Regions from separate parts of the Bradyrhizobium sp. USDA 4502 genome, predicted to be linked through region 1. Evidence: predicted binding sites of a transcription regulator. Region 1 holds the regulator's gene; each other region holds the start of a gene.
The links. Region 1 encodes LexA, which represses DNA repair genes until DNA is damaged. Its sites were predicted from a motif close to TGTTCNNNNTGTGTTCNG; they were not measured.

Region 1 (3,269 bases):
CGCTCGGCGAGGGCGTCTCGTGCGATGCCGGCGGCTGCGTGACCCAGGGACCCGGCGGCGTCTTCGTCGCGCTGGCGACCCGGCCGGAGGCGCTGGCGGACGACTGCGAGCGCGCAGCCCTGATCGTGACGGCGCGGCCGGCGCCGCAGGGCTGCGCGGCATCGGTGATCGATGCCGAGCGGCTGCGCCGCCACGGCGCGCTGGTGCTGCGAAGGATCAGGGACGGCTACGCCGTCGATGCGGTCAAGCCCGGCGGGATCGACCGGCCGTGGTCGCCGGCGGTTCCCGGCGACGGCGAGAGCGAAACGACGCTGCGCGCGCCCGCCGCCGCGCCGCGGCCTGCGGTGGATGCGACGCCGGCCGAGACCGATCTGCAGGGCGATGATTAGCCGTGGTCCGGCGAGGGGCCGCTCGGCAGCTCGAACAGGCCGAGATGGTATTCGTCGGAGTCGGGGCCGGCGTCGGGCTTCTTGACGAGGGTGAAGGAAGCCTCGGGAAATTGCTCCCAGACTTTCAGGTCGTCGGCCGTTACCGTCAGCCAACCGAACCGGAACATGTAGCGGCCCGGTTCCGTGACGCGTCCAGCCTTTTGCCATGTGACCTTATCGACCACCGCGCACGTCCTCCGTGCCCGATGATGCGCCAAGGCGCCGGCCGACGCAAATCTCCTTCTGCGCCCCGGAAGCGGGAGTCCGGGGTCGCCCGAAATTGCTTAGGTCATCCGCCGCCGAACAGCTCATTCCGCGGCGACGATGCGCTCAACCCAAAAACAGCGTTGCGAATGCGGAGGGCCGCCGCTCCACAACCTTCGGCTTCTGCTCGACCGGCGGATGCAGCGCCGGCAATTGCAGCACGCTAACGCGCTGTCCCTCGACCAGCTGGGTCACCAGCACATGGCTGCCGTCGGGGAATTCGACCGCGTCATGATGCCGATCAGGCACGTCGGGCTCGACTTCGTTGAACACGCCGACGCGATAGTTCAGCGTCTTGGTCCAGATCCAGCGGCTGTCGTAGCGAACGTTCTCGGCGAAAGCGAGCTCGGTGCCCGGCAGCATGCAGACCGCGACAGTGGGGTCATTCTCCGAAGCAAAGCCGCGGGTCGACGTGCCGCGGAACGTCGTCGTGATCAGCGTCTCTCCGACAATGGCGGGGCGCGATGCCACGGCGTGCAGACTATAGTCACACATCGGATGGCTCCTCATTTCGAGGTAGCGACCCGTGCCTCTCCTTGAGGCATTAGGGCCTCTACCAGAGTGGACGATAGCGAACGAGCGTCTGCTCGTTTCTGGGCGATTGTACGACTGGTCCGAGATCGCTCCGATCACAAACACGCGACGCTGCGCGAGAGGTATCGGAGCGCATCGGGCAGGCCGTACGCAAGGAACGATCCGACGTGTTGCTCGTTCCCGGCCGCCGCAAGTATTTGCAATTCAGTATTTGCGATAAAGGCCGATCAGCTTGCCCTGGATGCGGACCCGGTTCGGCGGCAGGATGCGCACTTCATAGGCGGTGTTGGCCGGCTCGAGCGCGATCGATGCGCCGCGGCGGCGGAAGCGCTTCAGGGTGGCTTCCTCCTCGTCGATCAGCGCCACCACGATGTCGCCGGTATTGGCGACGTCGTTGCGCTGGATCAGCGCCATGTCGCCGTCGAGGATGCCGGCATCGACCATCGAGTCGCCGCGCACCTCGAGCGCATAGTGCTCGCCGGCACCGAGCATGTCGGGCGGCACGCTGATGGTGTGGCTGCGGGTCTGCAGCGCCTCGATCGGCGTACCGGCGGCGATCCGGCCCATCACGGGGACCGCGACCGGACGGTTGCCGTCGTCCTCGGCAATCGGCGGCGTGCTGGCGCGCCGGCCGAGGGTGCCTTCGATGACGCTGGGCGTGAAGCCGCGGCGGCCGTTGCCGCCGCCGGCCGAGAGTTCGGGCAGCTTGATGACCTCGATGGCGCGGGCGCGGTTCGGCAGGCGGCGGATGAAGCCGCGCTCCTCCAGCGCAGTGATCAGGCGGTGGATACCGGACTTCGAGCGCAGGTCGAGTGCATCCTTCATCTCGTCGAAGGAGGGCGGTACGCCGGCCTCTTTCAGACGTTCATTGATGAAACGCAGTAGTTCGTACTGTTTGCGCGTGAGCATCTCGAGTATTCCCCCGGTTGATAGCGTCGTTCGATTCCGAGACTCTTCTGGTGGGGCCTGCAGGCCGGGCCTGACCTCAGGAGCATGTGCTCGATGCACCTGCTTCCACGCGGCTTCCCGATTGTAGACACCAGTACTCGAAACAAATCATGAACGGACACTATATGTTCGATATGTGTTCCGCAACCACTTAATTTCCGGTGAACGCGTCGGGCAACGCACAATCGGCGGGGCGCGAAAACCCTATTCGGGCAGTGTCAGAATCTCGCATTCGCTGCCTTCGACGGCCGCCGCTGCAAACGGCGGACGCACGAGAAGTGCCCGTGCCGCAGCGAGATTCCCGAGCAGCGACGAGTCCTGCTGCGTCACCGGCGTTGCGATCAGCGTGCCGTCCTCGCGCGCTTCGAGCCGCGCACGCAGATAGTCCTCGCGCTGGTCGTTGGCGGCGAGGTCGCGGCCGAGCAGGGCGCTCGCGCGGCGATGATGAATCACTTTCCGGCCGCTCAGCGCCCGAATCAACGGCACCAGGAACAGGAAGGCGCAGACATAGGACGACACCGGATTGCCGGGCAGACCGATCACCCGCATCGCGCCGAGCCGGCCATGCATCATCGGCTTGCCGGGCCGCATCGCAATCCGCCAGAACGCCATCTCGACGCCCTCGGCTTCCAGCGACCGCTTGACGAGATCGTGGTCGCCGACCGAGGCGCCGCCTGTCGTGATGAGGACATCGGCGCCGGCCTCGCGTGCCCGGCGGATGCCCGCCGTGGTCGCCTCTACCGTGTCGGCGGCAACGCCGAGGTCGACGGTCTCGGCGCCTTCGGCGCGCGCCAGCGCCCGCAGCGCGTAGCCGTTGGAATAGACGATCTGGCCGGGACCGGGCTGCGAGCCCGGCATCACCAGCTCGTCGCCGGTCGCCAGCACCGCGACCTTCGGGCGGCGGCGCACCGCAAGTTCCGGATAGTTCATGGCGGCCGCCAGCGACAGCGCGCGGTCGGACAGGCGGCTGCCGCCGGCGAGCAGCACCTCGCCCTCACGGAAGTCGACCCCAGCCGGGCGGATGTGCCGCCCGACGCTGGCGGCCTCCGTGATCGTGATGTGGTCGCCGTCGACGGCGGTGTCCTCCTGGATGAT
Region 2 (3,269 bases), 310 kb from region 1:
GCAAAAGCGCTCAGTGCAAACATGCCGGCCGAGGCCAGCAAAACAATCCTCATTTTCAAAGTCCCAGTCCCATTTTCTTGTTGTCCCTTCAGAGATCTTGAAGAGAGCGTCACAGCAGTGTCGCGTGACGTGCTGGTGCTTCTACAGAGAAATGCCGGAACGTGTGTATCCGCGAAACCACAACGCACCGAAAACGGCCCCGGTGAGGTGCGCGTGCACACGCAACGAAAAAGCCGGCGCACAAACAGGCGCAAACAAAAAGGCCGGCGCGAGGCCGGCCTTTCGTCTGGATCAATCGGCCTGGCGCGATCAGTAGCGCGCGACGACCGGGCCACCCCACTTGTAGTTCACGCGGACGGTGACGAGGTCGACGTCCTGGCGATCGCGGATGGTGCTGTTCAGCGTGCCGTTGGGAGCGATCAGGTTGTAGGTCTTGTCCTGCATGAACAGGTGGTCGTATTCGATGCCTGCGGTCCAGTTCGGCGCGAAGCCGACTTCGATGCCGGCGCCGACGGTACCGCCCCAGCGGGTGTCGCTGGCGCTGCCGACGAGCACACCGGTCGGCGTGAAGTAGGTGTTGAAGCGGTTGTCGGTCAGTGCCGCGCCGCCCTTGGCGTAGAGCAGCACGTTGTTGACGGCGTAGCCGATCTGGCCGGTGAACAGGCCGAACGCGTCGATCTTGGACTGGTTGGTGAACAGGCCCGGGAAGATCGCGCTGTTGTTGCTGCCCTTCAGGTCAGCCCAGTCGCCCTGCGCTTCAAGGCCGAACACCCAGGTGCCGGCCTGCCAGCGATAGCCGATCTGGCCACCGGCGACGCCGCCGGTTGCATCATGGCAACCATCTGATGCGAGGAAGATGCCGGCCGGGAGCTGGTCCCAGCAATTGTGGCTCGAGCCCCAGCCGCCGTTGGCGCCGATGTAGAAGCCGGTCCAGTCATAGATCGGGGCAACCACTGGCGGCGGCGCCTTGGTGTAGGGGCGCGCAGCGAGATCGGCAGCCGCGGCAGGCGCAGCAAACGCAATCAGAGCAACCGTACCGAGCAAAAACTTCTTCATTATCAATCCCCCAGCACCCCGATCGGCTTCCAAACGGTCCCGAAGCACGATCCCAGACGCGAGCGCCCGCGCCATGGTTGGAGCTATACGCTGATTCAACCGCAAACGCAGTCTCCCAAATGCAACACTCGCGGGAGAAGTATCGATAAGGCAAGCTGCTGGTTTGTTTGTTGTTTTTCTAAATCTTGCTGCCGAGCGTCGGCCTGCGCCGAGATCGACTGCCGCTCCGACGGCACTGGCCGCTTCTACGGATGGTTGTGGCGAACAAAACTGGAACGATGCCGGATCCGGTGCTATATCCCGATATCCGTGGATAACCGCGCGACGGCAAAGGCGACGAGCCGGCACCGGCGTATAGGGTCATCCACGACGCCTGCGACGTAAGTGGCGAAGGTTGAGAGTGGCGGCCGAATGTCCGGACGCCCGGTTTTTGAGTGGAGATGATGCGATGGCAGGAAGCGTGAACAAGGTGATCCTGGTGGGAAACCTCGGCAAGGATCCGGAAATCCGGCGGACGCAGGACGGCCGTCCGATCGCAAACCTTTCCATCGCCACCTCGGAAACCTGGCGCGACAAGGGCACCGGCGAGCGTAAGGAAAAGACCGAGTGGCACCGCGTCGTGATCTTCAACGAGGGCCTCTGCAAGGTCGCCGAGCAGTATCTGAAGAAGGGCGCCAAGGTGTACATTGAGGGTCAGTTGCAGACCCGCAAATGGACCGACCAGAGCGGCGTCGAGAAGTACTCGACCGAAGTCGTGCTGCAGGGCTTCAACTCCAACCTCACCATGCTCGACGGGCGTGGCGGTGGGGGCAGCAGCTTCTCCGATGATGGCGGCAGCGATTTCGGCTCGGCCGGACCGGTCAGCTCAGCGCCGCGCCGCGCCGTCGCCGCGGGTGGTGGCAGCAGCCGCAACAGCGACATGGACGACGACATCCCGTTCTGAGGAGTGGTCGCGCTTCCATCGATTCCGTCAGGCGCCGTTCCGTGAAGATCGTTCTCCGGATCGGCGTCCTGATTGCGGGGAGGGATGTCTTCGTGTGGATTATGAGGATAACCTTGCACTCGGCTGATCTCATTTGAGCATTGACAGGGAACCTTTGCGGTTCCGCGGGGCTTTGACACAGCTCGATGTGAATGATATTTACATTGGCCTGCGGCATTTGATGCCTGGCCGCGAGCTTCACTCGAGGGCCGCCACCATGAGCCTCGTGCCATTGCTCGACGCTGTGCCTGCGATCCCGCTCCATGCCTTTGCCGCGATGGCCGCCTTCGTGCTGGGCTCCATCCAGCTCGCCGCCCCCAAAGGCACGCTGCCGCACCGGACCCTGGGCTGGATCTGGGTGATCCTGATGCTGGTGGTCGCCGGAAGCTCGTTCTGGATCCATCAGATCCAGCTGGTCGGTCCCTGGAGCCCGATCCACCTGCTGTCGATCTTCTCGCTCGCCATGCTGGTGGTCGGCGTCACGGCTGCGCGGAGCCACGATGTCCGCCGCCACAGGTTCACGATGATCGGCATTTTCTTCGGCGCGCTAGTCATTGCCGGGCTGTTCACCTTGATGCCCGGGCGGATCATGCACGCGGTGGTCTTCGGCCACTGACGGGAGAGGCAAGTCGCGAATGGCGGGTGGCGAATAGGGGATTTTTCCATTGCTGTTCGCCATTCGCCACGCGCTTCCCGAGCAAACAGCCGGAACCTCGGTGCTCCACCCGTAAGTGCATGAAAAAACGAACGGAAAAACGGCTTGCCGGAGCCGTGCAAGGGTGGTTATCAGGCCCCCGATGGGCTATATGATTCCCCAGTAGAACCGACCGGATTTCCCCTTTGTCCGATAACGACGACCACAAGCCCGGCGAGCCGCCGGGACCCTCAGATATTCGTCCCGTTTCCATTCTCGACGAGATGAAGAAGTCCTACCTCGATTACGCGATGAGCGTGATCGTGTCGCGTGCGCTGCCTGATGCGCGCGACGGGCTCAAGCCGGTGCACCGGCGCATCCTCTATTCGATGCATGAGCAGGGACATACGCCGGACAAGAAATACGTCAAATCCGCGCGCGTCGTCGGCGACGTGATCGGTAAATATCACCCGCATGGCGACCAGTCGATTTACGACGCGATGGTCCGCATGGCGCAGGATTTCTCGCTGCGCGTGCCGCTGATCGACGGCCAGGGCAATTTCGGTTCGGTCGACGGCGATCCACCGGCGGCCTATC
Region 3 (3,269 bases), 5.7 Mb from region 1:
GAGGTCTTGTTCTGCGGCACAATAGTAGACCCTCATGGTGAGGAGCGCCGCTTGCGGCGCGTCTCGAACCACGAGGCCAAGCACTTGCGCGGTCGCCAAGGGGCATATGCGATAGCCCTGGGGGTGACGGGAAGGATCGGATGGATTGCGCATCGCGTCAGCGCAAGGTTTGCTCCGCATTTTCGTCGCGAGCTACTCGAAATGATGGTGCGGCAAGCGGCGCCGCCTCTCAGCGTGCGAGGCGATGCATTCAGGCGCGCGGCAACAGCCGGATGCGCTGCGCGCTACTTCTGCTTGGGCAGGAGGCCCTTCAGCTTTTCCATGTCCTTGACGTTCATCTTCATGCCGCCGGGCATGATGATGTCGCCGGCCTTCTGGTCGCTCTTGCAGGCGCCGAGCCATTTCGCCTCGATGGTCATCGTGGTGTCGCGCGAGCCGGCCGCGCCGCCCTCGGCATGGGAGGTGCTCTTCACCGTGTAGGCGGAATTAAAATCGCCGACGATCTCGGCATGGCTCTGCATCGTCATGCCGGCGACGCTGCAGACGCTGTCGCTGACATAGCCGGTCGCGGTCTTCTGGATATCCTGCTTCGAGCAGACTTCCTTGGCCATCGGCGAGGCCGCCGCGCTCATCTCCTTGTCGGTGGTCTCGTCGGTGCAGTGCTGCATGGTGATTTCGGGCATCGGCCCGCCGGTGCGCACCATCTTCATCTCCCACAGACCGGCCTTGCGGATCGGCAGGTCGACGGCACTTGCGGCGCCAGCGGACAGGACAAGGCACACAGCCGAACCAAGCAAGGCAAGCTGTCGGGTCATGCGGTCGGCTCCCGGCTGAACGATCGAAAGATCCGGTGCGCGCTCAGTAGAGCGTGCGCAGCGGCCTCTGGGCTGCGCCATAGGGCACCCAGCGACAGGCGAAAGAGATGTAGCCGCCCGGATAGTTCTGCATCGCAAGGAACTTAACCACCTTGCCGTAGGAGGCGCAGTGATCGACTGCGAGTTGCCGGGCGTCGCTCTGGGTCGCCAGCGTATAGGCGATGATACCGCCGGTATCATTGCCCTTGAACGGCGGTACCGGCTGCATCCAATCCGCCCGCGCCGGCACAACGGCCAGCATCCCGCAAACGGCAACCAGGCACGCGGCCAATTTCCTTCGCATCGCAGACTCCATTTCGCTTCGAGCCAACATAGAGTGCGCCGGCGACCGTGAAAAGAACGAGCCGGCTCCCCAAAGTGGACTTCTCCGCAGGTGTTGCCGCCCTGCACTTGACCTTGCCGGGGCTTCGCGGCACCGTCCGCGGCATCGGATAATCGGGTGGATTCCCATGCGCAACCTGTTCAACTCCCGCAATAAACTCGGCCGCAAGCTCGGCCTCGGCGCCGCACTCGTGGTCGGCCTGCTGGCTTTCGGGGGTACGGCCCAGGCCGCCAATCCGCTCGAAATGAACTTCTGGCTGTCCGGCCCGCGCTATGACGGCAATGTGGCCCCATGCGAGAAGGCCCTGACGGTCATCAGCACGCAATTCCAGGAAAAGGAAGCCACCTTCTGGAATTCGCCGCTCGTGATCACCGGCTTCAACGGGATTCACGAAACCGCCTTCCGCCCCTGGCAGTCCGACAATATCCCGCGCCGTTATTGCACGGGCGAGGCGATGCTGAGCGACGGCAAAGTGCGCAAGGTGCACTATTCGATCATCGAGGACGGCGGCTTTGCCAGCATCAATCAGGGCGTCGAATGGTGCGTCGCGGGGCTCGACCGCAACTGGACCTATAACCCGTCCTGCAAGGCCGCGCGGCCCTGATCTCCGACCAGATTGCTAAAGCAGGAGCCGCCGCCATTTGGACGGCGGCTTTTTGTTCTTGAAATGTTCTCGCAGCCTGCTAGGCTCTGGGCGGTCGAGTGAGGGAGCGTTTGATGCCTCGGTTGGACACGATTTCCCGATTTTTGATTTCGGTTGCCATTATTCTGTGCGGTGCGGTCGGGGCGTCGGCCCAGGATCGCCGCCAGAATGCGCCCGGTGAGTTCGATTTCTATGTGCTGTCGCTGTCGTGGTCGCCCTCGTTCTGCGAGGCGGCGAGCGAGCGCGGCAACAACGGCCGCGGCACGCAGGCGCAATGCGGCGGACGGCCCTATTCCTTCGTGGTGCACGGCCTGTGGCCGCAATATGAGCGGGGCTTTCCGGAATACTGCCAGCGGCCCTCGCCGCGACTCGCCCGCAGCATCATGAGCTCGATGCTCGACCTGATGCCGGCGCCCGGGCTGATCTACAACGAGTGGGACAAGCACGGCACCTGCTCCGGTCTCGGCGAGCGCGCCTATTTCGAAGCCATCCGCAAGGCCCGCGCCACGGTGAAGATCCCCGAGGAATTCCTGCAATTGTCGGAGCCGAAGACGGTCGCGCCCGACGAGCTGGAGACGGCATTCATCAAGGTCAATCCGGGCCTCAGCAACTCCGCGATCTCGGTGACCTGCGACAGCAAGCGGCTCAGCGAGGTGCGGATCTGCCTCAGCAAGGATCTGCAATTCCGCTCCTGCGAGGAAATCGACCGCCGCGCCTGCCGCCGCGATCAGGTGCTGATGCCGCCGGTTCGCGGCGGCTGAAACTCTGGGTCATGGCCGGCAGACCCGCGCTGCGCGTCGTCGCGCAGCATGTCCCGGCCACCTGCGCCATCGCGAAACAAGCAAGATAAGGCGCAGATGCCCGGGAGCCGGCTACGCCAAGGCTTCGCCGAGCTCGGACGTTACCCCCGCCGAAGCTTTAGCGAAGGCCGGGACAAGCCCGGGCATGACGAGTACAACATGCGCACCCTTTGGGAGCGCAGCACGATCATCACATGAACTACCGTCACGCCTTTCATGCCGGCAGCTTTGCCGACGTCATCAAGCACATCGTGCTGGTGCGCATGCTCACCTATCTGCAGGACAAGCCGGCGCCGTTCCGCGTCATCGACACCCATGCCGGCGCCGGTCTCTATGATTTGACGTCGAGCGAAGCGCAGCGCGGCGGCGAATGGCTCACCGGCATCGCGCGGCTGATGCAGGCGCGGCTCTCCGACCAGGCATTGCCGCTGATCGCGCCCTATCTCGACATCGTCAGAGCATTCAATCCGAAAGGCGAGCTGAAAGCCTATCCTGGTTCGCCGTTGATCGCGCGGGCGCTGCTGCGTCCGCAAGATCGCCTCACCGCCTGCGAGATCGAACCGACGGCGCGCAAACAACTGATCGACGCGCTGCGACGCGACGCGCAAGCGCGCGTCGTCGATCTCGAC

Region 2: ACVW1B_RS13090 (single-stranded DNA-binding protein) is a predicted target of LexA. The motif match lies at 1,317-1,334, and genes of this name have one in related genera.
Region 3: ACVW1B_RS41700 (ribonuclease T2 family protein) is a predicted target of LexA. The motif match lies at 1,855-1,872, and genes of this name have one in related genera.

Annotation. Positions count from the first base shown of each region.
Region 1 covers NZ_JBSSGF010000001.1:3,183,097-3,186,365, reverse strand. Annotated here, with positions in the region: partial or broken gene ACVW1B_RS14580 (ComEC/Rec2 family competence protein) at 1-389, shown strand, start outside; gene ACVW1B_RS14575 (hypothetical protein) at 386-613, opposite strand; gene ACVW1B_RS14570 (hypothetical protein) at 759-1,187, opposite strand; gene lexA (transcriptional repressor LexA) at 1,431-2,135, opposite strand; gene ACVW1B_RS14560 (molybdopterin molybdotransferase MoeA) at 2,379-3,269, opposite strand, start outside.
Region 2 covers NZ_JBSSGF010000001.1:2,875,070-2,878,338, forward strand. Annotated here, with positions in the region: gene ACVW1B_RS13080 (outer membrane protein) at 1-53, opposite strand, end outside; gene ACVW1B_RS13085 (outer membrane protein) at 310-1,056, opposite strand; gene ACVW1B_RS13090 (single-stranded DNA-binding protein) at 1,505-1,999, shown strand; gene ACVW1B_RS13095 (DUF2306 domain-containing protein) at 2,256-2,654, shown strand; gene gyrA (DNA gyrase subunit A) at 2,879-3,269, shown strand, end outside.
Region 3 covers NZ_JBSSGF010000001.1:8,932,224-8,935,492, reverse strand. Annotated here, with positions in the region: gene ACVW1B_RS41715 (DUF3617 domain-containing protein) at 285-815, opposite strand; gene ACVW1B_RS41710 (hypothetical protein) at 859-1,158, opposite strand; gene ACVW1B_RS41705 (hypothetical protein) at 1,325-1,801, shown strand; gene ACVW1B_RS41700 (ribonuclease T2 family protein) at 1,915-2,601, shown strand; gene ACVW1B_RS41695 (23S rRNA (adenine(2030)-N(6))-methyltransferase RlmJ) at 2,835-3,269, shown strand, end outside.